3 regions of the Paenarthrobacter sp. NPDC090520 genome follow, and region 3 is predicted to be linked to each of the others. Evidence: riboswitches for the same ligand, from Rfam matches in the RefSeq annotation. Region 3 holds a riboswitch; each other region holds the start of a gene.
What was found. Region 3 has a riboswitch for glycine ahead of gcvP (aminomethyl-transferring glycine dehydrogenase). Riboswitches for the same ligand answer to the same signal wherever they lie in the genome.
Positions count from the first base shown of each region.

Region 1: linked by a shared signal. The riboswitch ahead of cycA (D-serine/D-alanine/glycine transporter) and the one ahead of gcvP (aminomethyl-transferring glycine dehydrogenase) in region 3 are both predicted to bind glycine.
Region 2: linked by a shared signal. The riboswitch ahead of gcvP (aminomethyl-transferring glycine dehydrogenase) and the one ahead of gcvP (aminomethyl-transferring glycine dehydrogenase) in region 3 are both predicted to bind glycine.

Region 1 is NZ_JBIVXM010000012.1:67,050-77,481, reverse strand. It holds gene ACIQTZ_RS15400 (prolyl oligopeptidase family protein) at 1-755, opposite strand, end outside; gene ACIQTZ_RS15395 (FAD/NAD(P)-binding protein) at 816-2,762, shown strand; glycine riboswitch at 2,885-2,984, shown strand; gene cycA (D-serine/D-alanine/glycine transporter) at 3,144-4,604, shown strand; gene ACIQTZ_RS15385 (ExeM/NucH family extracellular endonuclease) at 4,666-9,186, opposite strand; gene ACIQTZ_RS15380 (hypothetical protein) at 9,368-9,553, opposite strand; gene ACIQTZ_RS15375 (VOC family protein) at 9,729-10,432, opposite strand, start outside.
Region 2 is NZ_JBIVXM010000005.1:110,981-121,412, forward strand. It holds gene ACIQTZ_RS08340 (flagellar biosynthesis protein FlhB) at 1-653, shown strand, start outside; gene ACIQTZ_RS08345 (flagellar biosynthesis protein FlhA) at 650-2,695, shown strand; gene ACIQTZ_RS08350 (hypothetical protein) at 2,673-3,773, shown strand; gene ACIQTZ_RS08355 (carbon storage regulator) at 3,778-4,020, shown strand; gene ACIQTZ_RS08360 (flagellar protein FlgN) at 4,134-4,631, opposite strand; gene ACIQTZ_RS08365 (sigma-70 family RNA polymerase sigma factor) at 4,856-5,671, shown strand; gene ACIQTZ_RS08370 (MFS transporter) at 5,769-7,322, opposite strand; gene ACIQTZ_RS08375 (TetR/AcrR family transcriptional regulator) at 7,395-7,934, shown strand; glycine riboswitch at 8,030-8,126, shown strand; gene gcvP (aminomethyl-transferring glycine dehydrogenase) at 8,299-10,432, shown strand, end outside.
Region 3 is NZ_JBIVXM010000030.1:15,900-26,331, reverse strand. It holds gene ACIQTZ_RS22675 (hypothetical protein) at 515-1,315, opposite strand; gene mscL (large conductance mechanosensitive channel protein MscL) at 1,859-2,308, opposite strand; gene speB (agmatinase) at 2,748-3,743, opposite strand; gene ACIQTZ_RS22660 (MFS transporter) at 3,740-5,122, opposite strand; gene ACIQTZ_RS22655 (PucR family transcriptional regulator) at 5,287-6,780, shown strand; glycine riboswitch at 6,865-6,964, shown strand; gene gcvP (aminomethyl-transferring glycine dehydrogenase) at 7,122-9,992, shown strand; gene gcvT (glycine cleavage system aminomethyltransferase GcvT) at 10,004-10,432, shown strand, end outside.

The DNA.
Region 1 (10,432 bases), on a different contig from region 3:
ATGGCGAGCATGTGGTCTTCGGGGATTTCGAAGACCTGCTTCGCAGAGGCCAACGACTGCCCCCGGCGAAGCTGGACCGCCGTGCGGGCGTAGGAGGACGACGTCGCCGGAAGGCCGTCCGCCGTGCTGGAAACGAGCAGCGTATCGACATTGAGCCAGCTGACGTTGCCCTTTGCGGTTGGCACGTCGAAGCCGCCCGCGGCAGGGTCCACGAAGGCGCGGGTCTCGACGTCGAACTCGCGGTACCGGTTGGCGTCGCCGCCGTCGGGGGAGAGCGAAACCATCGCCAGACGGTACTCGGCGCCGGGCGCGGGACGCAGGAAACCGGCACCGTGGAAGACCCACTCGATCCCCTCGGCCTTGGCGAGGGCGTCGACGTCCAGCAGGACGTCCCACTCCGGCGACTCGGTGAGGTAGCTTTCCCACGTGGTGCGGCGCCAAAGGCCCTTGGGGTGCTCCCGGTCCTTCCAGAAGTTGTAGTAGAAGTCGCCACGCTTGTTCACCATGGCGATCCGGTCGGTGGAGTCCAGGACTTCGAGGATTCCGGCCTCCACGGCGGCGTAGTCGGCGTCTTCCAAGAGGTCCTCCGTGCGGGCGTTTTGCTCGCGGACCCAGGCCAGCTGCTCTTCGCCGTGGATGTCTTCCAGCCAGACATTCTCGTCCGTCGGTTCCGCTGCCACATCGGCGGCGTGGCGGGGTCCGGTAGCGGGGCGGTCTTCGGGGAGTGGCGTCTGATCAGCTTCTGTGGTGGTCATCGCCCCATCCAAGCAACTCTTTTCACGGGGAAGCAAGTCACACGGACGTTAGGCTTGAGCGTGGCTAAATCGCAAATCATCCGTGTTGCCCTGGTGGGGGCGGGCCCCCGGGGTACCAGTGTGCTTGAGCGGCTGCTCGCCAACTGGGCCGCCACCACGGACGAGGCGAATGTGACCGCAACGCTCCACATCCACGTCATTGATCCTTACCCGGCCGGTTCGGGCCACGTGTGGCAGCCGGACCAGTCGCGGCTGTACCTGATGAACACCCAGTCGTTCTATCCGACGCTCATTCCCGAGGATCCCGAACTTGCGCCGCCCTTGGCGGGGACGTCCTTCGACGAATGGCGAGTCACCCGGCGTCGTGATGGCCAGGGGCTGAACCAGGCCGAGAAGGCGGAACTGGCCACCCTCGAGTCGGACAACTTCCCCAGCCGCGCCATCTACGGACGCTATTTGCGCCAGACCCTCGCGGAGCTGCTGCAGCGGCTGCCCGACGGCGTCGAGGTCACCTTCCATGAAACCACCGCCATCGCGGCGCGGCCGGTTGGTGACATGTTCGACGTCGAACTGGCCGACGGCGGTAGCCTCACGGTCGGTTCGGTGGTCCTCGCGCTGGGGCACATCGAATCCCGGCTGAATCCCGAGCAGCGCTCGTTCGAAACCGCCGCGCGGGAACAGGGCCTGCTCTACTTCCCGCCTGCTCCTCCAGCTGATGTGGACTGGACACGCGTACCGGACAACGAGCCGGTCCTGGTCCGCGGCATGGGACTGAATTTCTTCGACGTCATGGGGCAGCTGACGGAAGGCCGCGGGGGCAAATTCGTCGACTCCGTGGCTCCGGGGACCGGTACGCTCGAGTACCGGCCGTCCGGCCGCGAGCCGAAGATCATCGCTGCCTCACGAAGGGGCACCCCGTACCGCGCCAAGGCCGGGCTGTCCGGCTACTACGCCACGAGCATCACGCTCCGGTACCTCACCGAGGCCGCCATGGACCGCTTCAAAGCCGCTGGCATCCAGCCGGGCTTCGATCACGACCTCTGGCCGCTCCTGCACCGCGACGCCCTCTGGGCCTACTACGCCACGCTGGCGGGATCGCAACCAGCGGCGATCCGGGACCCGGCGCAGTTCCTCGCGGACCTGGAGGATGCCTTGCAGCCCCACGCCCACGCAACGGGCAACTGGGAAAGCGCCGTGGGTGCGCTCGTGGAAAAGCACGTGGTGGCCTCCCGCCGGCTCAACCTGAAGGGGCTTGCAGCACCCTTGGCCGGCCGGACCTTTGCCTCACGCAAGGAGCTGGACAAAGCCATTACGGACTACCTCGACGACGACGCGCGGCGCTCCGCCCTCGGCGAATCCGACCCCGTGAAGATGGCCATCGGTGCCCTGCACACCGGCCGGGCGATCCTCAAGACAGTGGTGGCCGACGGCGGCATCACGGACGAATCGTGGGTGGCCGGGTTGCGGGGCTGGTTCGAATCGTTCGTGGAGGGGTTGGCCAGCGGTCCTCCGGCGCTGCGGTCGGAACAATTAGCCGCCTTGGCGCGTGCCGGCGTCGTGAGTTTCGTGGGACCCGACCCCAAGTTCAGCGTGGATCGGAACGCCAAAGTGTTCCGCGCATTCTCGCCGTGGGTCCGCGACGTACCGGCGCAGGCACGGACGCTGATCGAGGCGATGTCGCCCGCGAACCGTGTGGGCATGAACATCTCGCCGCTCCTGGAGCAACTGCTGGAGGACGGTTTGGTCCGTACCAAGATCATGATGAGCGTCGAGGGAACTCCGGTGCGGACCACAGGCCTGGACGTTGAACCGCATCCTTACCGTCCGGTGGCGGCGAACGGTTCAGTGACCCGGGGGCTGTACGTGCTGAGCCTTCAGTTGTCCGCCACGCAGTGGGGAACCGCGATCGCGGCCGAGGCACGGCCCACCAAGGGCAGGGCATACAGGAGCGGGCAACGGACCCTGCGCGATGCCGACGAGATCGCCCGCAGCATCCTGGAGCTCTGATGCGCGCCGCGGACGCGGGCTGTGGCAGGGCAAAAACCATGGCCTGACCCGGGGCGCTTGCGTGAACCACCACGCCTTCGCTACTGTGTGAGCTGCATCACCGGCCAGGTGGTGCGCGCTAGTGATCCGTGGCGGGAGAGTCCTGCCGGTACATCCCGTCAGGCGCCGTAGGAGCAAACCCTCCCCAGGAATCTCTCAGGCACCCTGTACCGCCGCGGCGAGGCAACTCTGGAAAGCAGTCCGGGATTCCCGGGCTCACCGAAGGTGCAAGCGTTCCTGCGTGCGCGCAGAACGCGGAAACTCTCAGGTCCATGACAGAGCGGGGAGGAACCCGAATCATCGCGGTACCCAAAAGGTACCGCCTGAACAATGGAGTTCCTCATGACGATTCAGCGCCCGCCAACAGATTCCAGCCAAGAACCCCACCTCGAACGCCAGCTCAGCAACCGCCACATCCAACTCATCGCGATCGGCGGTGCCATTGGAACGGGCCTCTTCATGGGCTCCGGCAAGACCATTTCCGCGGCCGGACCGTCGGTCATTTTCGTCTATATGATCATCGGCTTCATGCTGTTCTTCGTCATGCGGGCCATGGGCGAGCTGCTGCTGAGCAACCTGAACTACAAGTCCTTCAGTGACTTCGCCGCCGACCTCCTGGGTCCCTGGGCAGGCTTCTTCACCGGCTGGACCTACTGGTTCTGCTGGGTCATCACGGGCATCGCGGACGTGATCGCCATTGCCGGCTACTCCAAGGAACTCTGGCCGGGCCTGCCCCTCTGGATTCCGGGGCTCATCACCATCGGCATCCTCCTGCTGCTCAACCTGGCCACCGTGAAGGCCTTTGGCGAGACGGAATTCTGGTTCGCCCTCATCAAGATCGTGGCCATCGCGGCGCTGATCATCGTTGGCCTGTTCATGATCTTCAGCGGCTTCCAATCCGACGCCGGTCCCGCCAGCTTCACCAACCTCTGGTCCCACGGCGGCTTCTTCCCCAACGAATTCATGGGCTTCGTTGCCGGCTTCCAGATCGCCGTCTTCGCGTTCGTTGGCATCGAACTGGTAGGCACCACGGCCGCTGAAGCCAAGGACCCCGAGAAGAACCTGCCCAAGGCCATCAACTCCATCCCCATCCGCGTGCTGCTCTTCTACGTTGGTGCCCTCATCATCCTGATGTCCGTCACGCCGTGGACCCAGTTTGCCGCCGGCCACAGCCCCTTCATTGCCATGTTCTCCCTGGCGGGGCTCGGTGCCGCAGCCACCATCGTCAACCTGGTGGTGCTGAGCTCGGCGATGTCTTCGGCCAACTCCGGTATCTACTCCACTTCCCGCATGGTCTATGGCCTGGCACAGGAAGGCGACGCGCCCGCCGTCTTCAGCGCGCTGTCCGGACGCAAAGTACCCCGCAACGCCCTGTTCCTTTCCTGCGTCCTGTTGCTGTCCGGCGTCGTGCTCATGTACGCCGGCCAGGATGTCGGCAAGGCGTTCGACCTGGTGACCACCGTGTCCGCCGTCTGCTTCGTGTTCGTCTGGTCGATCATCCTGGCCAGTTACCTGGCGTTCCGGAAGCGCCGGCCGCAGCTTCATGATTCTTCGAAGTTCAAGATGCCCGGTGGCGTGGCGATGGTGTGGGTGGTGTTCGCGTTCTTCGCGTTCATCCTCTGGGCTTTGACCACCCAACCTGACACCCTCATGGCGTTGCTCGTGACTCCGGTCTGGTTCCTGGCCTTGGGCGTTGCGTGGGCCATCCTCCGCAAGCGGCCCACCCACCTTGCCCGGTACGAACACTTCCGTGCCGAGCTGCAGAAGGACGCTGAGCGGATACCGGAACCCGTCCGCAACTAGCCCACAAAGCAAAGGAGCCCCTCACGGGTGTGAGGGGCTCCTTTGCTGCTTTGAAGGGTGCTTAGCCCCTCAGGCACTTCTGGTACTCCAGCCACGCGAACGCGTAACGGAGCCAGCCCACGATGTCGTACCACTTGGACGGTTTGGTGGGGGCGGTGCACTGCGGCGGGTTCGGACCGCTCGCTGCCACCTTGACCAACGCCTTGACTGTGGTGCCACTTTCGACGGCGGTCAGCACCAGGGTGCCGGTACCTGCGGCTGCTGCCGCGGGAACCTTGAAGCTGACGCTTGCTGCACCGGAGGCAACGGGGACGTCGCCCAGTGCCACTGTGGCCCCCTTGGCATCAATGAACACTGCCTTGAGCGTCTTGTTGGCCGGGCTGCCGATGGAGGTCAGGTCCAGTTTGGACACCGCCAGCGTGATGGCGTCGCCTGCCTTGACCTCCGCGGCGGTGCTGTTCGCCACTGCCACTGAGCGCCGGGCGAAGTCAGGGGAAACCGGATTGTGCGCCTGCAGGTACTTGATCCAGGCGTCGCGGTCCACCAGGCCCGTGTCCTTGGTGTCGCTGCCTTCCTTGAACACCCGGAAGTTGTCACCGCCGGTGGCAAGGAAGCTGAACGTCCCGATCCGGTACTGCTTGGCCGGGTCCATCACGGCGCCACCCACCCAGATGCCGGTGATGCGGTCACCCGCGGGGCGTGCGGCGTCATAGGTGTAGTTGACGTTCTTGGACAGGCCCAGCTGCTGGTAGGGGCGGCTGGGCACCGTGCCATCAGGGTTGGTCTGCCACTGCTGTTCCAGGAGCGTCTTGAACTGGGCGCCGGTGAGCGTCGTCGTCCAGAGGTTGTTCACGAACGGCAGTACTGCGTTCGCTTCGGCGTAGGTAATGGTTCCGTCCGGGGCGTAGTACAGCTCGTTGCGCAGCCCACCGGGATTGACGACGCCGATCTCCGCCGCGCCCAGTTCAGGAGCCTTAAGCGTATCCACCAGCGAGTCCGCCACGAGGTTGCCCAGCGTGGATTCGGACGCGCGGTCGTCGCGCTTCGGGGCACCGCCGGCCGGGTCCGGGGTGAAAGCCGTGGTGATATCAGCGGTCACCGCGCCCACCGGCTGGTTGCCGATCTCTGCGGCGTTGGCCAGGGCTTTGTCCACGATCGTCTTGACGGCGGCGACGCGCGGGTAGGCGGCGACGAGGCTTTCTGCCGTGTCCGTGGTGCGGTCCACGATCGTTGCCTTGTACGCCGTGACCGACTTGGAAGCGGTGTCCACGGTCAAGGTCACGCTGCCCACGTTCTCGCCGTAGTTTCCGGTCTGCACGATCGGACGGGTCTTGCCTGTGGGCTGTCCGTTCGAGTCCAGGATGGGTGCATCCCAGGCATATTCCTTGTGGGTATGCCCGGTGAAGATCGCAGCCACGTCCGGGGAGGTCTCCTTCACGAGCTTGGCGAACGGGCCGCCGGCTGCGACTTCCTGCTCCAAGGTGGCGCCTTCGGGTGTTCCGGAGGCGGCGCCGTCGTGGTTTTCCGCGATGATCAGGTCCGCAGCGTTCTCCGACTTGATCTTGGCAGCAACCCGGTTGATGGCCTCCACCGGATCACCGAATTCCAGGTCCGCTATCCCCGCAGGGGTCACCAACGACGGAACTTCCTGCGTCACGGTGCCGATCACGGCAACCCGCAAGCCGTTCATCTCCAGGACCTTGTACTCCGGCAATACCGGGGTGGTGGTGCCCTTTTGGTAGACGTTGGCGCCAAGGTAGGCGAACTTCGCGTTGTTGCCACCGGCAATGACGCGGTCGCGCAAGTCCTGCCACCCGCCGTCGAACTCGTGGTTGCCAACTGCGGAAGCCTGCAGTTCAAGGGCGTTGAGCACATCGATGGTCGGCTGGTCCTTCGCCACAGAAGAAGCGAAGAGCGACGCTCCGATGTTGTCGCCGGCCGAGATGAAGGCCGTTGCGCCCGGAGCGGCTGCTGCCCGCAGCTTCTCCACGGTCCCTGCGAAGAGCACCGTGTTGGAGTCGATGCGGCCGTGGAAATCGTTGATGCCCAGGAACTGCAGGTCAACGCTTGCCGGTGCGTCCGGTGCCAGGTCCAGGCCCACCACCACGGGATCGTGGTCGCTGGCACGGAACTCGTCCGCGGCATAGTAGTTGGTCACATTGTTGTTATACCGGCTGTACTCCAACGCGACGGACTCCACGGAGTTGATGTTCCAGATGTCGGTTCCCGTCACGGTCTTGTGCGCCGCTGGGGAAGCGAGGATGTGGTCCAGGGAGCCGACCATTCCGCCGAAGAGATAGGAGTGCTTGTTGGTTCCGGCTTCGAGGTCGGTGTAGCCCGCGCCCGTGAGGACGTTGATGGGGTCCTCCTTGGCGTAGGCGTTGAAATCGCCGATCAGGAAGACCTTGTCCGTGCCCTTGCTGGCCTGCAGGTCCTTCGAGAAGGCCAGCAGCGATTCTGCCTGCTTGGTGCGGGCGATGTTCGAGGCGCCTTGGCCCTTGTCGGTGTCGTCCGGGGTGGCCGCGGAGCCCTTCGACTTGAAGTGGTTCACGATCGCGATGAACTTCTTGTCATCGGCCGCACCTACCGGCTTGAAGACCTGCGCCAGGGGCTTGCGCGCACTGGCGAAAGCCACGGTGTCGTTGTGGATGATGGATTCGCCCACAGGTTCGGCGGTGGCCTTCTTGTAGATGAATGCCGTGCGGATCATGTCCTCGTCGCCCAGCGGGGGAGCGTTCGCAGGAGTGCGGACGTAGTCCCACACCCCGGGCGTCTTGGCGTTGAGGGCATCAACCAGCTTGGACAGGGCGTCGTCGCGGTTCTTGCCGAACTGCGCCGAGTTCTCGATTTCCTCCAGGGAAACGACGTCTGCGCCGGACTTGGTGATGGCGGCAACGATCTTGTCCTGCTGGCGTTGGAGGTTCTCTGCGTTGGCCGCACCGCGGGCGTTGCAGCCTTCCTTCACCGTGATCGGGTTGCCGGCGCGGTCCGTGTAGAACACGCAGCCACTGAGCTGGTCACCGGTGGTGGGGAAGTAGTTCAGCACGTTGAAGGACGCCAGCTTAAGAGTGCCGCCAACATCTGCCGGGCCCTCGGGCCGTGAAGCAGTGAACGTCGCCGGCTGGACCGAGTCGGCATTCTCCGGGGTCAGGGCCGTGAGTGGCTGGAATTTCCAGGAGTTGTTGCCGTAGCCCAGGATCACGTCGGTCTTGAACGTGGCAGGAGAACCCACCCGGACAGGATCGGTGGTGGTCAGATACGGGAGCTGCTGGGCCTTGGTGGTGGCGTCCTTGAGGAAGTTGGTGGACGCGCCGTCGTCGAGCTTGATGCCGCGCATCGCGTTGTCAGCCACCACCGCCGCGTACTCCGGCGAACCGTAGGCGGCTACCGCCGTCGGCTGTACCAAAGGCGAGGTCCCGGCAGCGAGGCCAATTTCGCCGTACTGGTTCAGGGAGTAGTTGTCCGTCACGGTGAACGTGCCTTGCGGAGCGACGAGCATGCCCTCGAACGTCTCCCTGGCTGCCTCATTGGCGGGGAGCGCGAACGGCGATGCCTTCACTTCCGGTGCCGCTTCGGTGAGCTTCTTCAGCCCGGGGGCCTCCACCGTGATCTGGGTTTGGTTCGCGAATTCGCTCACGACGCCGGTCAGTTCCAGGTAGTCGCCGGGCTGTACCGAACCAGCCGTTGTGGGGGAGTAGACGAACACAGCGTCCGACGCCGTCCTGGCCGCCCCGCCGTTGTCGCCGCCGGTTCCGGGGGTCTGGACGTAGTAGCCATTGAAGCCGCCGGTGGCGTAGACCGCGGTCACCTTGCCGCGCGTGGTCACGGTGCTGCCGACCAGCGGGCTGGCCGCGCCGGTGCCTTGGATCTCGGCGATGGTCTTGGTGCCGCTACCCGGCTCCGTGGGCGGGGTGCCGCCGCCGGACGCCGTGGGCGTGATGGACGCGCTGAGGCTGAAGTCGGCGGCGTTGGAGTCCGTGTCAACGCCGTTGGTGCGGTTCAGGCTCCGGGTGTCCGTGTTTCCCGTGGGCGCCGTTGCGGCTGCGGTTTCGAACGTGTTGGACGTGCCGTAGCCAAGAAGGTCCGCGATGGCCGCGTTGCCCGTCACGGAGCCCGAAGCCAGCGGCGACACCGCAGTGCTCTGCTTGGCAAGGATCAGTGTCCCCGCGGTGCCGCCCGGGTTCAGCGTTCCCGTGGCCTGGACATCAGCCGGCGGTAGGGCCGGGGCAGTGGACGTGCCGCTGTTGGTGGCTCCCTGGATCAGGAAGTAGCCCTTGGCAGGGATGCTTCCCGTCAGTGCAGTGATGCCGGTGGGTGCAGCGGTTCCCGTTGCCGAACGGTACTGCAAGGACCAGCCGGCCAGGCTGACCGGTGAGTCGGAGGAGTTGTACAGCTCAACGAACTTGTTCTTGAATGCTGCGCCGCTGCTGCCTCCACTCAAGTAGGCCTCATTGATGACCACAGGTGATGTGCCCGGAGTGGGATCATCAGCTGCGAAGGCCGGAACGGCCGTCAGCGGGGCCGCTAAGAGCCCCGCCGACAGGACCGTGCCCGCCAAGAGTTTCCAATTCTTATGGTGCATCCGCTCTAACTTTCATCAGGGAGCCCTGTAGGGCTCTATGGACGACGCCCACTGTCTTGTGCAGGGGCGTTTGCCGGAAGTTACTCCCGGGTAAAGCTGCCTCGGACAAAGCTGAACACGAACGGATGAATAGGGAGTGGCTTGCCGGTGGCCGGAGGGTGGCCCCGGTCACCGGCAGGAACTACTTGGCAGCGCCTTTCAGCGTGCCAGTGACGGCAGCACCGGATTCGCCGCCGGACGTCTCGGTGGGGCGGCCGGATTCGTCCCGCTTGGCATCGCCGCTGCTGATTAAGGAACAACCGGCCAACGCGATGGACGCAACGCCGAGCACGGCGGCAGCCTTGGCAGTTTGTGAAAGGTGAAGCAATTTCCGGTCCTCATTCCCAGAAGGACCACAGCCTGGTTTTTCGAAGGGTGCGGTCAAACGATTGGGGAACCAGAAGCCATGCCCACGCCGAACGATCCCCCAAGCCCGGGAGTGGGCAGGTCCTGCCGGCCATCCTTGGGTAGGAGATGGCCGGCACGACCCGAAAATCAAGAGTCTAAGCGGTCTGGCCTAAATCCTGGATGACCTTGAACGTGGCGCCTGTTGGATCCGACAACGTAGCCAGGCGTCCGAACGGAGTGTCCTCGGCCTCCTGGACCACGGTGGCGCCAAGTCCCAGGGCCTTCTCAACCGTGGCGTCCGTGTCCTCTACGGCGAAGTACACGCTCCACATGGACGGCACCTGGTCGGGAAGGAAACCTGCCGCGTCCATGATTCCGGCCTTGGCGTTGTCTCCGGCGCCCAGCGTGGTGTAGCGGAACTCCGGAGTGTCGCTCATGACCTCCGTTTCCCAACCGAACACGTTTTGGTAGAACGACACTGCGGATTCATAGTCCTTGGACAGGAGTTCATGCCATGCGGGCGTTCCAGGTTCGGCGGCGAGTTCGTAGCCCTTCATCTCCCCGAACTGCCATGCTCCGATCGAGGCTCCGGAGGAGTCTCCATACATGGCCATGCTGCCCTGCTCGGGAACATCCATCGGCTCCATGAAGACCTGGCCGCCGTTCGCGGCAGCGGCTTCTGTGGTGGTTTTGATGTCGTCCGTCCGCAAGTAGGTGGACCAGAGGTCCGGCATGGAGCCCATGTCTTCCCGCTTCTGCATGATGCCGGCTATGAGCTTCCCATCCTTGGAAGCGGTGATGTAGCCGCCATACTTCTCTTCGTCTCCGGTCTCATAGGTCCAGCCGAAGAGTGCGTTGT
Region 2 (10,432 bases), on a different contig from region 3:
TGAAGACCGCCGTCGTGGGTCTTGTCCTGTACACCGTGATCCAGGGGCTGATGCCCGTGCTCCTGACCGCGGGCGGACTGCCCGTGGCGGGTGTGCTCGCGGCGGCCGCAGGCGGGATCGGTGCGCTCATCCAGTTCGCCGTGGTGGCCGGTCTCATCCTGGCCGCGGCCGACATTGTCGTGGTGATGCGCCGCAACCGGAAGAAGACCCGGATGTCCAAGAAGGAAATCCAGGACGAGAACAAAAACACCGACGGCGACCCCCTGGTCAAGTCGCACCGGCGTTCACGCCAATTGAGCATGAGCCGCAACCGCATGATCGCCTCGATCGCGGACGCCGACGTCGTGCTGGTGAACCCGACGCACGTGGCAGTTGCGTTGAAGTACGACGCCGGTAAATCGGCGCCTCGCGTCGTGGCGAAGGGGGCCGGGGTCATTGCTGCCCGCATCAGGGAGGAAGCCGAGAGCAAGGGCGTGCCCATGGTGCAGGACATCCCCTTGGCACGTGCCCTGCATTCGGCCTGTGACCTGGGACAGGAGATCCCCGTGGAGCTGTACCGTTCCGTGGCCGCGGTCCTGGCCTTCGTGATGTCGCTCAAGAACCGCGGGACATCACGCGGAATCCATCGCATGAAGGAAGGTTTGCTGGCATGAACAACAAGTTCGCACGGCTTTCAGTGCCGGTAGGGATCGTGGCCATCGTGCTGCTGTTGGTGGTTCCGCTGCCTGCGCCCTTGCTCGATTTCCTGATCGTATGCAACATCCTACTGGCCCTCCTGATCCTGCTGACCAGCATGTTCGTGAAGAAGCCGTTGGACTTCTCCGTGTTCCCGTCCCTGTTGCTCGTGGCGACCCTGTTCCGCCTGGGCCTGAACGTGGCCTCCACCAGGCTGGTCCTGGGGCAGGGGTTCGCCGGACAGGTCATCGAGGCCTTCGGCAAGGTGACGGTTGGCGGTTCGTTGATCATCGGGGCCGTGGTGTTCCTGATTCTGGTGGTCATCCAGTTCGTTGTGGTCACCAAGGGTGCCGAACGTGTGGCCGAAGTGGGCGCCCGCTTCACCCTCGATGCCATGCCCGGCAAGCAGATGGCCATCGACGCCGACCTCAATGCCGGACTCATCACGGACGCCGAAGCCCGGAAGCGCCGCGCCGAGGTTTCCGCCGAGGCCGATTTCTACGGCGCCATGGACGGTGCATCCAAGTTCGTCAAGGGCGACGCCATCGCGGGCATCATCATTATCATCATCAACTTCGTGGGCGGCATCGCGATCGGCGTGCTGCAGCGCGGCCAGGACGCTGTGGATGCCCTGAACACCTACGGTCTCCTGACCATGGGTGACGGCCTGGTCACCCAGATCCCCGCTCTGCTCATGGCGGTCTCCACGGGCATGATCGTCACCCGGTCCAACGCCGAGGAGGACATGGGCCGTACGGCGTCCTCGCAGCTGATGCAGTCGCCCAATGCATTGCTGATCGCGGGCCTTGCCGCGGCGAGCATGGCGGTCATTCCGGGCATGCCCATCCTGCCGTTCCTGCTGGTCGGTGCCCTCTTGGTGATCGCATCGCGGCGCGTGGCCGCCCAGCAGAAAGCAGCAGCGGCAGCGCAGGAAGCAGACAACGCTGCTGTGGCAGCCGAGGAAGACCCCAACGAGCGGCTCATGGAAGACATGCGCGTCCACCCCGTAGAGATCCTCCTGGCACCCGACCTCGTGGACATCGTCTCCGGAGCCTCCGACGACCTCCTCGCGAGGGTCCGGTCCCTGCGCCACAAGATCGCCATGGAACTGGGTCTCGTGGTCCCACCCGTCCGGACGCGCGACGCCATGGACCTGCCACCCTCCACCTACGCCATCCGCATCGCCGGGGTCGAGGCCGGAAGGGGAGTGGCGCCGTCGGGCAAGCTCCTGGCCTTGGGCGAATTCCTGGACGCCCTCCCCGGGACGGCTACCGTGGAGCCGGTCTTCGGGTTGAACGGCAAATGGGTTCCCACCGAGATGCGGCACAGCGCCGAAATGACCGGTGCCACAGTCATCGATCGCGTGTCCGTGCTGGTCACGCATCTGTCCTCCATTATCAGTGCCAATGCCGCGCGGCTCCTTACCCGGGAGGATGTCCGCGTGCTCACCGAGGGGGTCCGCAAGCAAAGCCCGTCGGCCGTGGAGGAACTGACACCCGCGCTGCTCTCGCTCGCCGAAATCCAGCGGGTCCTGGAGGGCCTCCTGGACGAGCAGGTTCCCATCAACGATCTCCCTCGAATCTACGAAGCCCTGGCGCTGCGGGCCAAGGCATCCACCGATCCCGAGGCGCTGATCGAGTCGGCGCGCCACGCTTTGGGTCCCGTGCTGGCCACCAAGTACCTGGAAGGCTCTGTCCTTAACGTGATCATGATCGATCCTCTGCTGGAGCAGTCCATGTTGGAGGACATGCGCCCGGCGGAGGGCGGCACCCAGATCGTGATGGGCCAGGCCAAACTCGATGCCGTCCTGTCCTCCCTCAAGTCCGCAGTGGAGGGCGCCGCCGCCACCGGACGGCAGGCGGTCCTCGTCTGCGCTCCCGCCTTGCGTCCCGCGATCCGCCGCCTTGTAGGAGCTCCCGACGGCGGTGTCCCCGTCCTCTCGTACCGGGAAGTGACGTCTGCCAATATCAGGATCGAAACCGTGGGGGTGGTCCGCTTTGCAGAAGCGCTTCAAGCTTAGGGGCGCCTCGCTCGAAGCCATCCGCGAGAAGGCCCTGCAGCAGTACGGGCCCGGTGCGCGGATCGTCGCCGCCGAAAAAGTTACGAATCCGGGCATTGTTGGGCTCTTTGCCGCTGCCCGCTTCGAGGCCACGGTGGAGGTGGGGGAGGCGCCTGCGGATTCGGCTGCTGTGCTTCGGTCGGCCTCGGTGCCTCTGCCTGTCGCCGTGCCTGGGTCGACCGTCGCGCCTGGGCCGGCTGCGGCGTCTGGGTCGGCTGCTGCGCCTCTGCCTGCCGCCGGACCGGCCGATGCCCATGCGCTCCACGGTCCGGCCATCGCCGCGTTGCTTGAGCGTGCCGACGCCGCCGAACTCGAACTCCATAAGCCGGCGCCGGTTTCCACGGCATCCCCGGACTTCGCGGGCCTCCTGGAACAACTCGGCAAGGAGCTCGAGGCGGCTCCCGTAGTCCCGGCTGCGCCTGCCGCGCTTCCGTCTGCCGTGCCCTCTCCTGCGGTGCCCGCGGGCGCCGGGGGCGTCCTGCCGCCGTCGGACGCTCCGTCCGCCCCGGTGCCGCAGCCGCTCACCGGCGACGGCAACCTCATTGTCCTCCTGGGCCTGGGCGACGACGCTGTGGGGCCCGCGCTGGAGATGTCCATTGCCGCCGGCGGCTCCGATGTCCGGACAGCCGGCGAATTGAGCGCGTTCGGCCACCTGCACGTGCAGGGACGGCAAAGCGCGACGGCGGCCCGCGCCCAGGCGGTACTGACCGGCCAGAGCGTTGTGGTGGCTTTCGGGCTGGGCCGCGTGGGCGACGTACCCACGCAGGCTGCCCACATCGCGAGCCTGTCCGCCGACCAGCTCTGGGTGGTGGTCGATGCCAGGCGCAAGGCCGAGGACACCAGGGCCTGGGTTCAGGGGCTCCAGTCATTGCTTGCTGCCCCATCAACACTTCCTGCCGACGCGGCCGGGATTTCGGCGCTGGCCGTCATCGGAGCATCGGAAACCGCCACGCCCGAAACCGTGGACGCCCTGGGCATCCCCGTGGGCTGGGTGGACGGCAAGCCCGCGAGCACGCCCGTCCTTGGAAAGGTACATTGAAGTCATGTTGGTACTGACGCGCAAGCCGGGCGAGAAGATCATGATCGGTGAGGACATTGTCATCACCGTCATGGAGGGCCGTGGCGACGGCGTGCGGATCGGAATCGAGGCACCCCGCGGCGTCTCCATCCAACGCAGCGAAGTGGTGGAGGCGATCGCTGCCGCCAACCTCGCCGCAACCCAGGCCGGTCCCGACGCCGAAGCGCTCCTGGCCAACCTCCGCCCCCCAACCCCCACCCAAGACTGACCCTCTCTCACCGAGTCGCCCGTTTCCCCGGACGCTCTCTCATGGAGTCGCCGGTTTTCCCGGACGCTCTCTCATGGAGTCGCCGGTTTTTCCGGATCCTCTCTCACGAAGCTTCAATTCAGGCCGAGGAAATCCCGCAAAGACCGAAGCGAGGTGCCCTTCACAGCGTCCAAAGCACGCTGGATGTTGGCTTGGGGGGCCAGGACCGAAAGGTCATCGGCGTCGGCGGCGTTGGCGGTAGGGCCCCTCAGCAATGCCGAAATATTGTCCTTGGCCGCTGCGTCAATCGACGACAACAGCGTAATCATGGCCTGAAGATGCTCGTCCAAGAGCTCTGCCCAAACTCCCGAGGGCGCAATTTCCATCAGAGCCGGCAAAGTTGATTTATCAGGTGCCTTCCATTCGGCGGCCGCTGACGAGGCTTCGACACTCCGGGCCAGTGATTCAAAACGAAGCTTTTCGAGCACTTTTTCCAGTTCGGCCGCAGTGATGTTGAGGCGATGCCAACTCCCGGCGCGAAGGTGCAGAAGCTGGGTTTCAAGCAGGAAAAGCAGGAAATCCAGTTGTCTTCGTTCCCGCCAAAGCGTCGCTGACAGCTCATCCGCCCCCACGGTGCCCCCATCTCTTTTAACCCGTGGAAACAACGTTTCAGCAGGGTTTTGAATTTGTTGTGTCGAGCGTACACGCAGAGTCGTTTTCAGGTGATATGTTCTCTGAACACGTACCTGAAACGAAGTCCCTCATCGTCGCCGTGATTGGTCTCTAGGCGCCGACCGGAATTTGCGGTCAAAGGTTATGGCAACTCAATAATCCGGTCTCATGGGGGGACTTAAATTTGAATCGCGAACAGCGCAACGAGCTGGTGTTGCAGCACCTTCCGCTCGTTGGTTACCTGGTCTCTGACCTTTGTGCGCGCGCATCTCATTTGTCGCGCGATGATTTTGCTTCCGTAGGCTCCCTGGCGCTCATTACTTCGGCTGATTCATTTGACCCGGACCTTGGTGTTCCCTTCGGGGCATTCGCACGTCGTCGAATCATCGGGGCGTTCGCTGACGAGATGCGCGCGGGGGACTGGGCCACCCGCTCCGCCCGCAAGCGGATCAAGGAGACCCTGGCAATCCAGGAGACGCTCACCGGTGTTTTGGGTCGCGGCCCCAGCGTTGCCGAGATGGCATCGGCGTTGGGCGTGGAGCGGAGCTACGTTGAGGCGGCACTGGCAGATGCCGCCCGCACCTTGACGTCGCTGGACGAGGTAGTGGTGGACACGGTTGCGTCAGTGACGCCGTCCCCGGAGAACTCCGTCTTGGCCGACGAACGCATCAAGTACCTTCGCGCGGCCGTGGATGCCTTGCCGGAGAAGATGCGCTTTGTCATCCAGGAGATTTACCTTTCCGGCCGCTCCGTCAAGGAACTCGCGGAGGAACTGGGGTCCACCCACGCAGCTGTGTCCCAGCAGCGCGCCGAGGGCATCCGCCTCATGCGTGATGGCCTGGCCGCGCACTACGCCGACAACCCGGACCGGGCTTTCGAGCCGGAGTCCCGTATCACCGCTCGACGCCGGAACGACTATCTCTCGGCGTTGGCGACCGCCACCACCGGTGGCATCACGCGGACCCTGGGCCTCGGCCCGACGCTCAACCAGGCAGTCTGAACGCCAACAGCCCGGGCCGCTGGTGCGGCCCGGGCTGCTTCGTCCGGGACTCCGTGTGAATCCCTGTGAATCTTGTGAATCCTGGGGGCAGACCCACCTACTGCGCCTTCGGTACCTGGCGAAGTACGACGGCGGCGAGCACTGCCGCTCCTGCCATGAGTACCAGCCCAATCGCCGCAGTGATGTGGACACCCGATTCGAAGGCAACCCGGGCGGCCTCTGTCAACGCTTCCGACAGGGGCGCCGGGAGTGCCGAGGCGGCGTCAACCGCTCCGGCCAGCGTCTCCCCGGACTTGCCCGCAGCCTCCGAAGATACGCCGTCTGGAATGACGAGGTTGTGCTGGTAAGAGGCCGTGAGGATGGACCCGAGCACGGCCGTGCCCAGCAGGGATCCGAGTTCGTACCCGGTTTCCGAGATGGCCGAGGCCGCCCCTGACTTGTCGGCCGGCACGGAGGCCAGGATGAGGTCGTTGGAGATGGTTTCCGCGGCCCCCACACCAACGGCCAGCACGGTCAATGCGGAGAGCAGGAACACGGGACCGGTTCCGTGGTCGCCGGCCATCGCCACGAAATAGCCCACGGCGCTGAGCGTCAGCCCACCGGCTACCACGAATCCCGGGCGGATCCGCTTCACCAGCGGGACCACCAGGAGACCGGCCACCACTGTTGCCAGAAGCGCTGGAATCATGGCGATTCCGGCTTCCATGGGTGACTGCCCTTCGATCAATTGCAGGTGCTGGGCGAAGAAGTAGATGAAGCCAGTCATGGAGAACAAGGACAACACGTTGGCCACAATGGCCGTGCTGAACACCTTGTTGTGGAACAAGCGGACGTCCAGCATGGGGCTGGAGAGTTGCTGCTGCCTGCGCACAAACAACACGCCCATCACCAAGCCGAACGCCATGAAGGCAGCCGCGGATGCTCCGAATCCATGCACGGCGAGTTCTTTGATCCCGTAGACAAAGGGCGCCATGGTGAGCACGGACAGGACGATGCTGGGTACGTCCACGCGGCCCGGGTTGGCATCCTTGGACTCAGGGATGAGCACCCGGCCGAAGGCGAGCAGCGGCAGGAGGAGGAAGGCCGCCACGAGGAACACGGCGCCCCACCAGAAGTGCTCCACGAGCCAGCCACCGAAGATCGGGCCGAGCGCGGCGCCGCCGGAGAAACCGGCAGCCCAGACGGCAATAGCAAGCCGGCGACGGTTGGGGTCGGTGAAGATGTTCCGGATCAGGGACAGAGTGGAGGGCATCAGCATGGCGCCGAAGACACCAAGTGCGGCGCGACCGGCAATCAGCCACTCCGCGGAAGGCGCGAACGCCGTGGCAGCCGAAACCGCCGCGAAGCCTGTGCTGCCGATCAGGAGCAGCCGCCGTCGTCCGATCCGGTCGCCGAAGTTGCCCATGGACACCAGCAGTGCGGCCAGTACCAGCGGGTAGGCGTCCACGATCCAGAGGAGCTGGATGCCGCCGACTTCCAGTGAGCGGGCGATTTCCGGCAGGGCGAAGGTGAGCGCGGTGTTGTCGACGGCCACCAGGAGCACCGGGAACATCAGCAGTGCCAGGGCCGTCCAGTCGCGCCACGGTGCGGTCTTGCCCGGAACCGGGCGCACGGAGGAACGGGGAGCGTGGGTTGAGGACGGCGAGAACATGACCTTTACTGTACCGTCCAGACGGTACAGTTTCAAATAGAACAAGACCACGCTTTAGGGAATGATGGATCCATGCCGCGAAAACCAATAGCCCGGGACGCCGTCCTGGACGCCTTTGAAGCACTCCTGATCGAAGTGGGGGAGCGTGCTGCCACCCTCGACGCCGTGGCCAAGCGCGCAGGCGTCTCAAAGGGCGGCTTGCTCTATCACTTCCCCAACAAGGAGTCGCTCATCAGTGCCCTCCTGGAGCGCCTGGATGACTTGGCCAAGGAAGATACCGAACAGATGCAGGCGGCGCCCGACGGCGCAGCGGCCTACTTCATCCGCTCCTCGCTCTGGGCCGGAACGCCCATGGACCGGGCGTTCGTTGCGGCAACCAGGTTGGCCGAGGTGGCCCACGAGGAGACTCGCCGCCGGTTCGCGGCCATTCAACAGCGCTGGCTTGACGTCCTTGCCGACGACGTTGGCCCGGAGGTTGCCAAGGCGGTCAGCTACATGGGAGACGGCCTCTATTTCAACGCGATGTTCGAAGGCGGGCAGGAAGCCGGCGGCGCCGGGCGGGAGGCCGACGTCGAGGTCCTCCTCGCGGTCCTGGACCGCCTGCGGAAGTAGCGGACCTTCCATTTGCCGCCGCGCTGCGGGCATAGGACAATTAACAACTGTGGTGTGCCTTCCTTGGCACGCCGCCTACAACTGCATAAAGCCTTTGATCTGCGGCGGGAGAGTCCTGCAGTACGAGATGCAGGCGCCGTAGGAGCAAATCCTCCCCAGGAATCTCTCAGGCCCATGCACCGCCGCGGATAGGCAACTCTGGAAAGCAGCAGGCAGTCCGGCCGGATTGTTGTGCTCACCGACGGTGCAAGCGGGTGGCTGTGCGGACAGCAACCCGCGGAAACTCTCAGGTCCAATACAGAGCGGGGAGGAACCCGAGCCACTGCGGCGTACCCAAACGCCGCCCAAGTAATGGAGTTCCTTCGTGACGGTTAGTTCAGCCTCCACCACCTTCGTCGACCGGCATATCGGTGCCCGCCGCCAGGCCGACATTGACACCATGCTCAAGTCTGTCGGTTACGACTCCGTGGATTCCCTCGTGGACACCGCGGTTCCCAACGACATCCGCCAGGACATTGCCCTGACCCTGCAGAACGCCCTTTCGGAGGTGGAGGTCCTCGCGGAACTGCGCAAGCTCGCCTCCAAGAACAAGACGGCCGTCCAGATGATCGGCCAGGGCTATTTCGACACCGTTACACCGCCGGTGATCCGCCGCAACATCCTCGAATCCCCGGCTTGGTACACGGCCTACACCCCATACCAGCCGGAAATTTCCCAGGGTCGCCTCGAAGCGCTGCTGAACTTCCAGACCATGGTCCAGGACCTCGTCGGCCTCCCGATCGCCAACGCCTCGCTGCTGGACGAAGCCACCGCCGTGGCCGAAGCCGTGCTGATGATGCGCCGCGCCAACAAGAACAAGGCGGCCCAGGATGGCAAGACCGTCCTGGACGCCGACTGCCTTCCGCAGACCATCGCGATCGTCAAGGGCCGCGCTGAAGCGCTTGGCTTTGACGTTGAGGTTGCGGACCTCGCCAACGGCCTCCCGGAAGGCGTCATCAACGGCGTCGTCCTGCAGCAGCCTGGCGTTTCGGGCCGGGTCTTTGACCACTCCGCCGTGATCGCCGAGGCCAAAGAGCGGGGCGCCCTGGTCACCGTCGCTGCAGACCTTCTCTCCCTCACCCTCATCACCCCTCCGGGCGAGCAGGGCGCCGACATCGCCGTCGGCTCCGCCCAGCGCTTGGGCGTCCCGCTGTTCTTCGGCGGCCCGCACGCCGCCTACATGGCCGTTCAGAAGGGCCTCGAGCGTTCCATGCCCGGCCGCCTGGTGGGCGTTTCGAAGGACGACGCCGGTGTTCCCGCCTACCGCTTGGCGCTGCAGACACGTGAGCAGCACATCCGCCGCGAAAAGGCCACGTCCAACATCTGCACCGCCCAGGCACTCCTGGCGATCGTCGCCTCGATGTACGCGGTCTACCACGGCCCCGAAGGCCTGAAGGCGATCGCCGAGACCGCACACCACCACGCCCGCACCCTTGCCGCCTCGCTGAAGGCTGCCGGTGTCGAGGTCCTGCACGGGTCCTTCTTCGACACCATCACGGTCCGTGTCCCGGGTCGCGCTGCCTCGCTTGTGGCTGCCGCCGAAGAGCGCGGCATTAACCTGCGCGGCATCGACGCTGACACGGTCGGCATTTCTGTGGACGAAACAACGACGACGGCGGTCGTCGCCGACGTCGCAGCCGTCTTCGGCGCTTCGGTCGCCGAAGACGTGGAAGGCTTCGCGCTGGAGGCTTCCGTTGAACGCTCCAGCGAATACCTGCAGCACCCCGTGTTCAACACGCACCGCTCCGAAACCCAGCTCCTGCGCTACATCCGCAAGCTCTCCGACCGCGACCTCGCGCTGGACCGCACCATGATCCCGCTGGGTTCGTGCACCATGAAGCTCAACGCCACGGCTGAGATGGAAGCCATTTCCTGGCCGGAGTTCGCCTCGATCCACCCGTTCGCCCCGGATTCCCAGACCGCCGGCTGGCGTGAACTGATCACCGATCTTGAAGCCCAGCTGACCGAGATCACCGGCTACGACCAGGTCTCCATCCAGCCCAACGCTGGTTCCCAGGGCGAGCTGGCCGGCCTCCTCGCGATCCGCGGCTACCACCACTCCCGCGGTGACCAGCAGCGCAATGTCTGCCTGATCCCGGCTTCTGCCCACGGCACCAACGCAGCCTCGGCCGTGCTCGCAGGAATGAAGGTTGTGGTGGTGGCTACCGCCTCGGATGGCACGATCGATCACGATGACCTCAAGGCCAAGATCGAAGCCAACCGGGACGTGCTCTCGGCCATCATGATCACCTACCCGTCCACCCACGGTGTCTACGACGCCGATGTGCGCGAGGTGTGCGACGCGATCCACGAAGCCGGCGGCCAGGTGTACATCGACGGCGCCAACCTCAACGCGCTCGTTGGGCTGGCCCAGCCGGGCAAGTTCGGCGGAGACGTGTCCCACCTGAACCTGCACAAGACCTTCTGCATCCCGCACGGCGGCGGCGGACCCGGTGTTG
Region 3 (10,432 bases):
TGAGACGTCGAGGACCTCAACTGAAACGGGAATTGGGCCACCGGTGAAAGCAGACGCTGCATGGTCCGGGCCTGAGCGAAGGTCAAGCATAGTGACTGCACCGCCTACGACGACCACAGTGGATGCCTGCTCGATCAGTTGGTCGCTTCCGGGGAAGTTCGCTTGGCGGAGAATACTATCCACAAGTATGCGGACCTGCTCGGATAGTTCGTCCTCATCACTGATTCGGATCATGGACTATTCATACAGGCACTGACGTCACCGGCTCAGAACCCAGCCCTGATCAGCATGAGTGGCGCCCGTACGCCGATTCCTAAACGCGCGACGAAAATATCCATTCCAGCGATCCGGCAAGTCCATCTGGATTAGGGGTAGGCCTCTGAGGGTGTCGGGATGAACATCGGGTGCTCCAAGTCAAATAGGACTTCACTCATTGTCGAGACGTTGAAGCCAAGCTCGGTGTCGATGAGGCGGATCTGCTCCCATTCTTCTTTGTCGAAGATCCATAGCCGGGTTAGGTCGCCACCACCAATCCGGCGGTTTTACCACACTCCCAAAGCGAGCGAACTGCGGACGCGATCTTGCCCGTGATGGCGATTGACTCCTTGTACTTCACCCAGTGAGTAACCTTCGCCCAGCGAAGATCACCGTCCTGCACCTGACGCTCTATCACTGTAAGTGAAGGGCCCCGAACAGAAATCACATCCCCCTCGCCTATGCTTACACCCTTCTCCGACGGGAGGATGGCAAGCCCATGCTTACCTGCGTTGTATAGGTCGGCTCCGTCCCGGATCACGACGCAGCAATAGCGTATGAGTTCCCTCAGCCCCTCGCGGTGGCGCTCCCAACCATTCTCGTACCCCCACTTGACGCCCGCTTCTATGACATCTTGGTCCCCGCTCCAACTCACGATGCGCAGGAGTTCGCTTATCGTCTCATCGGTGTCCAATGTGTTACTGACGTGCGCGACTTTCTTTGGGAAGACTCTCGGCTGTCTAAGTTTCGCCATTTCGAACCACGGGCAGGGTGCGTCCGTCCAGTGAGCGAGACACAAGCGAAGAAGTGTCTCCGCAGCCTGATGAAGGATAAGAGTGCTTTCGAGAGCTGCAAACTGGACTCGATCCTTCCGGTAAGGAGCTTCATCGCGGCTGAGGGATAGCTCCTCTTGCCCACCGACGTTCGTCGATTCGTCGGCTAGAAACGCGGCCAGCATCCATAAGCGGTGTTCGATGGTCTCGGCAGGGTCTGCTCGATAAAAGTCCTCATTCAACGAGTTGAACTCAGCCGGGTCTACGTCTGCAGGTTGGGAAGCCATGACGTGAATACTAGCTGCCGCTTGTAGAGGTCTTGCCCCAGCTCTTACGGCCGATGAGATGCCGGCGCGTGCACTCGCAAAGCATCGGGCATGCCGAGGCGTAGGGCATCCCTTATGCGCGCGACTTCGCTGAGATGCCGGCCCAGGCGAAGTGCCCGTAAGGCGGTCCCTTGCCGAGGACAACTCGGCTTTGATCTGCAGCGTCACGGTGCAGGAGTTTGGGGTGTCCCGTGTGACCCGCCCGCAAAAATGCCCGGTGAAGGTAAGCCAAACGCTACACACCGAGTCAGCCAGGTCCCGTCGGGTTTGACAGCATCCAGTGAAGGTAACAGTCCCCTTGGGTTGGAGGTGCGAAGTGCGAGGCAACCCCCCCGCCCGGGCATCGTCTGGACAAGTTTCGCCAGGGCGACAGTAACCGCGTGATGTTTCCAAGGCGAGTCTGGCCGTGGGCGTCAGCGAAAACGCAGAAACCCGGCCCCTCCCATGGAGGATGCCGGGCTTCGTGCGGATTGACCGCAACGACAGGGAGGCGCTGCGGGCGTCCTAGCGGACGGAATCCTCGTCCAGGTCGCGCTGCCCGCGGCCGTTGTTGGCGGCGGCTTCCTTGAGCAGGTCACGGATCTCGGCCAGGAGGGCGGTATCGGCGGGGATGGGCTCTTCTTCGGGTTCCTCGGTGGAGAGGCGGTCCTTGACCATGGCGTTGATCTTGTTCATGGGCGCCACGAAGATGAAGTAGACCACGGCGGCGGTGATGATGAAGGTGACCAAGGCGGTGACCACGGCGCCGAAGTTCACGAACGTGGCCTCGTTGTCGGCCCAGATCCGGAAGCCCAGGCCATCGGCGTTCACGCCGCCCGCTGCGGCGATCACGGGGTTGATGATGTTGTTGGTGAAGGCGGTAACCAATGCGGTGAAGGCACTGCCGATGACGACGGCGATGGCCAGTTCGATCACGTTGCCGCGGAGTATGAAGTCCTTGAATCCCTTAAACATGGAATGTCCTCTGATCGGTACGGTGCGTATGGCTCAAGCAGAGATCAAACTACCACTCGCAGGTATCAAGGGGGCGATGCTGGCTGATCAAAAACACGTAGTCCCGCCGCCGGGCGTCCAAAAACATGAGTACCGACTACTCGTGCGCCGAGGGATAGTAAGCAACTTTACTAATCATGGCGGGACCGCACGCATGACGATCCGGCCATACCCCTCGTGGGAATGGCGGGTGGCATGCATTGGGCACCTGCCGGGAGTCCGGGCGTCGTTATCCCAGAGGCGGCGCCCGGTACTTCCTACTATCGCTGCCGCCACACCCGGCGGTCTCCGCCCCGGTCCAGCGGCCGGGGGGAGCGGACAGCGTGCGACGTCGGCACCCTGGTGGGTGCCGACGTCGTGGTTGCGCCGCGGTTGGCGCAGCACGCCTGTGCTAAATACGTCAGGCTGTAGCTGCCTCCAGGGCAGGTTCCTCCGCTGCGGTTGCCTTTCCACGATTAACCATGAGTGCCAGCAAATCGAAGACGACTGTTGCGGCGGCCACGCTCGTGATATCGGCGTGGTCGTAGGCGGGAGCCACTTCCACCACGTCCGCACCCACGATGTTGATGCCGTTCAGGCCGCGGAGCAGGGCAAGCAGTTCGCGGGAATGCAGTCCGCCCATTTCCGGCGTTCCGGTTCCAGGGGCGTAAGAGGGGTCCAGGACATCGATGTCGATGGAGACGTAGACGGGCGTATCTCCCAGCCGTTGCTTGACCCGTTCGATCGCCGCCGGGACGCCGATGACGTCAAGGTCGGAACAGCGGATGATCTGGAATCCGAAGTCATGGTCCCGGAGGAAGTCGTTGCGGTCGTACACAGGCCCGCGGATGCCCACATGCATTGACTTGTCCTCAACAAGCAGGCCCTCCTCGAAGGCCCGGCGGAAGATCGTCCCGTGGGTGATGGGCTGGTCGAAGTAGGTATCCCAGGTGTCCAGGTGCGCATCGAAATGGAGCAGCGCCACCGGGCCGTGGACCTCGTTGACCGCCTGCAGCATGGGAAGGGCGATGGTGTGGTCGCCACCGATGGTGATCAGCTTTTTGTCGCGGGCGATCAGGGGCCTGGCTTGCTCCTTGATCTCCTTGACGGCCCTGCCAATGTCGTAGGGCGTGCAGGCGATGTCGCCGGCGTCCACAACCTGGACTTCGTTGACGGGCTCAACGTCGAGTTCGGGGTGGTAGCCCGGGCGCAGGAGTCGTGAGGCTTCACGGACAGCGGCCGGACCAAAGCGGGCGCCGGGGCGGAAGGAGGTTCCGCCGTCGAACGGAACGCCCACAATGGCGATGTCGTAGTCCGGGACGCGGTCCAGTTGTGGAAGCCGGGCGAACGTGCCCAGTCCGGCGAAGCGGGGAACTTGAGTGGCGTCGACGGGGCCGATTGGCTGGTGGTTGCTCATGACAGGGATCCTTCGTTGATCTTGGGGTCTGATGGTGCAGGAGGCTGCTTTTCGGAGGTGAGCTCGTGCAGTGACTTGTTGGCCGTTTCGGGAGCCAGGAGGAAGGTGGCAACGAGCCCCACAAGGGAGATGATCGCGCCGATGAGCAGCGAGCCGGCTGCTCCGAACGACACGATGGCCAGGGCCATCAGGTAGGTGCTGGCCGCCGAACCAACCCGGCTGATCGCCGTGCCGAAGCCGACGGCCGTAGCGCGGATCTCTGTGGGGAACAGCTCGTTGGGATACACCACTTCAAGGAAGCTGGAGGCGCCGGAGGCCAGCGCGAAGATGGCCAAGGCGATGAAGAGTGGTGCTGCCTCCACGTTGGGGATGAAGGCCGGAATCGCCAAGGCAACCACAATGATGCCGAACGTCCACAAGAGCAGCTTTCGGCGTCCGATCTTTTCCACGAGCCAGAGGCCGGGAATGCCGCCGACCACAAACAACATGGAAATCAGGAACGAGCCGCCGTACAGGTTGGCGTCGCCGTGCATGCCAAACGACGTCAGGAGATCCGGGGCAAAGGTGTAAACGGCGAAGAGCGGGATGACCTGCGCAGTCCAGAAGATGGAAACAAAGAGCGTGCGCTTCCAAAACTGGCCCCTGAAGATGTCCAGGAAACTGCCTTGCCTCTGAAGTCCTTCGCTGTCGGAAGTGATGTCGCTGAGGCCGTACTGCGAGCCGTACACCTTCTTGATGACGGCATCGGCCTCGTCCCGGCGGCCGCGGGAGAGAAGCCATCGCGGGGATTCGGGCGTGCCCAAGCGGCACAGAAGCGTGATGATGGCGAAGACCGCCGGGCTGGCAACCATGAAGCGCCAGGCATCCGGACCGGCGTCGCGCAACAAGTAGCCCACTGCGTAGGCTGCGGCGGCACCGATGGCCCAGACCACGAAGGTGGCGCCGAGGAGGCGTCCGCGATGCTTCTTGGGCAGGAATTCGGCGAGCAGGGACGTTGCGATCGGGTAGTCCGCTCCGATGGCCATGCCCAGGAAGAACCTGCACAGGACCACCTGCCAAATATCGGTGGCGAAACCGTTGAGGACAGAGAACAGGGCCAGCGCGATGAGGTCCGCGATGTACATTTTGTGCCGGCCGATCTTGTCGGTCAGCCATCCGAAGACAGCGCCACCGAAGAAGATGCCTACCAGGCTGGCGGCGCCCACCAGGCCAACCTCCGCCGGGGACAGGTCCAGGCCGGGGGCCATGGTAATCAGGGCGATGCCGATGATGGACAGTGCATAGCCGTCGATGAAAGGTCCGCCGGACGCGAAGAACGTCAACTTTTTGTGGAACCGGGTTAGTGGGGCGTCATCAATGAGGTTGCTGGTTGCGCTCATTGCCAACCCTCTCTCGTGAATGCTCGTCATTGAGCGGTGAAGTTAGTGGTTCCAGTTTTCGTGATGCGCGTCACCGCGTATATTCGTGCATTGTTTACATCTGACGAATCGGTTTAGACGAATGTCTAAGTACCCCGAAAGTACGCAGAACTGGAGCGCATCCCGTGGCCATCACCGTCGCCGAACTCGTCGCCGAACCGCAGCTTGGACTCACCCTCCTGGCGGGTGCCGGAGGGGCGGACAACCGCGTCACCTGGGCCCATACCTCAGACCTGCCGCGGCTCTGGGAATGGGTCACGGGTGGCGAACTCATGATGACCAACGGACTCTCCGTGCCGGCAGACCCGGAGGGCCAAGTGGCGCTCGCCCAGGCCCTGGTGGACGCCGGCGCCAGCGCGTTGGCCATCGGTGAGAAGATGCACGCCCCGCCCCTCACCGCGGAATTCCTTGAGGCATGCGACAGCCTGCCACTCCCGCTGATCAACATCCCGTACCCGCTGCCGTTCATTGCCATAGCAAGGTCCGTAGCGGAATCGTCGCTGCTCGAAGAGTCCCGCAGGCTCCGCCAAACGGCCCGGGTCTACGACCTCCTGCGCACCGCCGGTGCTTCCGAGGACCACTGGCAAAGCCTGGTGCTGCGCTTGGCCACGGAGCTGGACGCCGAGCTCTTCGTGGTGGATCGAAGCTGCCTCCACCCGTGGCATCCGGACGGCCAGGCCCTGCCGAACTTCCTGGTCGACGAATGGTCACCGCATCCGGGCCAGGTTTCCGTCGCGGGCAAGAACTTCCAATGGCACCGGATCCGCGGCAGGCATGTGCTGACCATGGACATTCCCACGCACGCGAATGCGCTCCTGGTGGTGCTGCCCACCAGCGAACCGCACCCCGACGCCGTCGTACTTTTGCATGCCGCAACTGTGCTGGGACTGCAGTTGGCGCGCATCGTGCTCTCGCTGGAGGGGCGACACCGGCTGGCCGGCGAGTTCCTCCTCCAAGCGCTGGACGGCCGCCTGGGGACGGCGGAAATGGAACGGCGGCTGGAGGCTTTCCAGGTGCCTGCCCAAAGTTTCGTGGTCGCCTCGATGTCAGCGGACGACGGCGACAGGCTGGCCAACGTGCACGTCGACCTGTGGCGGCACGAGACTGCGGCGGCCTCCTTGCGCAGGAACGACCGGCTGCACGTGGTGATTGCGTCGGAGGTTGCCGATGAACTCCTGAGGCACTGCGCCCCAGCTGGAACAACCATTGGGGTGAGCTCCGCGGCAGCGGTTGGGGGACTGCAGCAGGCACTCCAGGAGTCGCTCTGGGCGCTGGGTTCGGCGAAAGCAAACAAGCTCGGGTTGGCCCGATACGCGGAAGGGCCAAGCTGGCTGGGGTTGACCGGATTCGAAGAGGGAACAGCATTGGTCCAGCGACTTTTGGGCCCGGTTTTCGACTACGAACAGCGCCAGGACGGCGACCTGATGGTCACCCTGAAGACGTACTTGGACTCGCAGCGTTCCTGGCAGAAAACGGCGTCCGCGCTCTTCACGCACCGGCAAACCATCATCTACCGGATCCGGAAAATCGGTGAGCTGACAGGGCTGGACATGGGTGAAACGTCAACGTTGGCGCAGCTGTGGCTGGCGTTGCAGGTCCACGAGGCGATGCGCGGCTAGCCTCCTGGAAAACACCTGCCTTGCGCTTTTTCGCCGTGACCCGCTATGGTGTGAAGCGTGTCACTGAGGTGGCGCAAACGCTTTTGATCTGCGGCGGGAGAGTCCTGCCGGGTACATCCAGTCAGGCGCCGTAGGAGCAAATCCTCCCCAGGAATCTCTCAGGCCCATGTACCGCCGCGGCGAGGCAACTCTGGAAAGCAGTCCGGGCAACCGGGCTCACCGACGGTGCAAGTGAACTATGTGGAACCACAGTTCACGGAATCTCTCAGGTCCAATACAGAGCGGGGAGGAACCCATATTCACCATGGCGCTCAGCGGGCGCCTGAATCCTGGAGTTCCTCTTGACTGTTCAATCCTCCCCAACCGCATTCGCGGACCGGCACATTGGCGCCCGCCGCCAGGCCGATATTGACACCATGCTCAAGGCCATCGGCTACGACTCCGTCGACGGCCTGGTGGACGTCGCTGTTCCCGATTCCATTCGCCAGTCCTCACCGCTCACGCTGCAGAAGGCACTGAGCGAGGTTGAGGTCCTGGCCGAACTCCGCAAGCTGGCGTCCAAGAACAAGACCGCAGTGCAGATGATCGGCCAGGGCTACTACGACACCGTGACGCCGCCGGTGATCCGCCGCAACATCCTCGAATCCCCCGCTTGGTACACGGCCTACACGCCGTACCAGCCGGAAATTTCGCAGGGTCGCCTTGAGGCGCTTCTGAACTTCCAGACCATGGTGCAGGACCTGACCGGCCTGCCGATCGCCAACGCTTCGCTGTTGGACGAAGCCACCGCTGTGGCCGAGGCTGTGCTGCTGATGCGCCGGGCGAACAAGGACAAGTCCGCGAAGGATGGTGCGACCGTCCTGGATGCCGACCTCCTGCCGCAGACCATCGCGATCGTGAAGGGCCGCGCAGAGGCGTTGGGCTTCGAGGTTCTTGTTGCGGACCTCTCCGACGGCCTGCCCGACGGCGACATCAACGGTATCGTCCTGCAGCAGCCCGGCGTCTCGGGCCGGGTCTTCAACCACGCTCCGGTGATTGCTGCTGCCAAGGAACGCGGTGCCCTGGTCACCGTCGCGTCCGATCTGCTGGCGCTCACCCTGATCACGCCCCCGGGCGAACAAGGTGCCGATATCGCCGTCGGAACCGCCCAGCGCTTTGGCGTGCCGCTGTTCTTCGGTGGCCCGCACGCCGCGTACATGGCTGTCCGCAATGGCATGGAGCGTACGCTTCCGGGCCGCATCGTGGGTGTGTCCAAGGACAACGCCGGCGTGCCTGCCTACCGCCTCGCTTTGCAGACCCGCGAGCAGCACATCCGCCGCGAGAAGGCCACGTCCAACATCTGCACGGCCCAGGCGTTGCTCGCCATTGTCGCCTCGATGTATGCGGTCTACCACGGTCCCGAAGGGCTCAAGGCGATCGCCGAAACCGTCCACGGCCACGCCCGTGTCCTGGCTACCGCGCTGGAGAAGGCCGGGCGCGAACTCGTGGCCGGCGCCTTCTTCGACACCCTCACGGTCCGCGTCCCCGGCAAGGCCGCCAAGGTGATCGGCGCCGCCGAAGCACGCGGCATCAACCTCCGCTTCATCGATGAGGACACCGTGGGTGTCTCCGTTGATGAAACCACGACGCCGGAGGTCCTGTCCGCGGTGGCCGTCGCCTTTGGTGCCGGTCCGGTAGGGGACGCAGCAGGGTTCGAGCTGCCTTCAGATGTTGTCCGGACCTCGGATTTCCTTCAGCACCCGGTGTTCAACACGCACCGTTCCGAGACGCAGCTGTTGCGCTATATCTGCAAGCTGTCCGATCGGGACCTCGCCCTGGACCGCACCATGATCCCGTTGGGTTCGTGCACCATGAAGCTGAACGCGACGGCCGAGATGGAGGCCATTTCCTGGCCGGAGTTCGCCTCCATCCACCCGTTCGCTCCGGATTCCCAGACTGCCGGCTGGCGCGAGCTGATTGCCGGGTTGGAAGCTGATCTGACGGAGATCACGGGCTACGACCAGGTCTCCATCCAGCCCAACGCCGGTTCCCAGGGTGAGCTGGCCGGCCTGCTCGCGATCCGCGGCTACCACCACTCCCGCGGTGACCAGCAGCGCAATGTCTGCCTGATCCCGGCTTCGGCTCACGGCACGAACGCTGCTTCGGCTGTGCTGGCTGGCATGAAGGTGGTGGTTGTGGCCACGGCTTCTGATGGCACCATCGACCACGATGACCTCAAGGCCAAGATCGAGGCCAACCGCGAGGTGCTTTCGTGCATCATGATCACGTACCCGTCCACGCACGGTGTGTACGACGCCGACGTCGTTGAGGTGTGCGATGCCGTGCATGAGGCCGGTGGCCAGGTGTACGTGGATGGGGCGAACCTCAACGCGCTCGTTGGCCTGGCCCAGCCGGGTAAGTTCGGCGGGGACGTGTCCCACCTGAACCTGCACAAGACCTTCTGCATCCCGCACGGCGGCGGCGGACCCGGCGTCGGCCCGGTCGCAGCGAAGGCACACCTGGCGCCGTTCATGCCTGGCGACGCCAACAACGCATCTTCTTCGGAGGGTGGCGTGGCGATTTCGGCTTCCCGTTTCGGTTCGGCCGGTGTCCTGCCGATCTCCTGGGCTTACGTGAAGCTCATGGGCGGCGAAGGACTGACCGAGGCCACCAAGTCGGCGCTGCTGGCGGCGAACTACGTCGCTTCCCGCCTGGACGAGCACTTCCCGATTCTCTACACAGGCGAAGGCGGACTCGTGGCGCACGAGTGCATCCTTGACCTCCGCGAGCTCACGGCCCGTACGGGTGTTACGGCTGAGGATGTGGCCAAGCGCCTCATCGACTTCGGCTTCCACGCTCCGACGCTGGCGTTCCCGGTGGCCGGGACCTTGATGGTGGAGCCGACGGAGTCCGAGGACCTCGCCGAGATCGACCGCTTCATCGAGGCCATGATCACCATCCGGGCCGAGATCGAACAGGTTGCCGCCGGTGACTTCTCCGTGGAGAACTCCCCGCTTCGCAACGCACCCCACACGGCAGCCGCCGTCGTAAGTTCCTCCTGGGAGCGTGACTACACGCGAGAGCAGGCCGCCTTCCCCGTGCCGAACCTCAAGCAGGACAAGTACTTCCCGCCCGTCGGCCGGATCGACGGCGCTGCGGGTGACCGTAATCTGGTGTGCTCCTGCCCTCCCCTCGAAGCGTTCGAGGAAAACACAGCAGAGTTTGAGAACTAAAGGATCCCGACATGTCTGAGAACTACACCGCTCTCTACGAGCAGCACAAAAAGGCCGGCGCTTCCTTCACCGACTTCGGCGGCTGGCAGATGCCCCTCAAGTACGAGTCCGAGCTTGCTGAGCACCACGCCGTGCGCAACGCCGCAGGCCTGTTCGATCTCTCCCACATGGGCGAAGTCTGGGTCACCGGTCCTGACGCCGGCGCCTTCCTGGACTACGCACTGGTGGGCAAGCTGTCCGCGATCGCCGACGGCAAGGCCAAATACTCGCTGATCTGCAACAACGACGGCGGGATCATTGACGACCTCATCACGTACCGACGCGGTCCCGAGAAGTACCTCGTGGTTCCGAACGCGGGTAACGCTGCGGTTGTGGCCGCGGAGTTGCTGAAGCGTGCCGCCGGGTTCGACGTTGTGGTGGAGGACGCCACCGCTGAGACC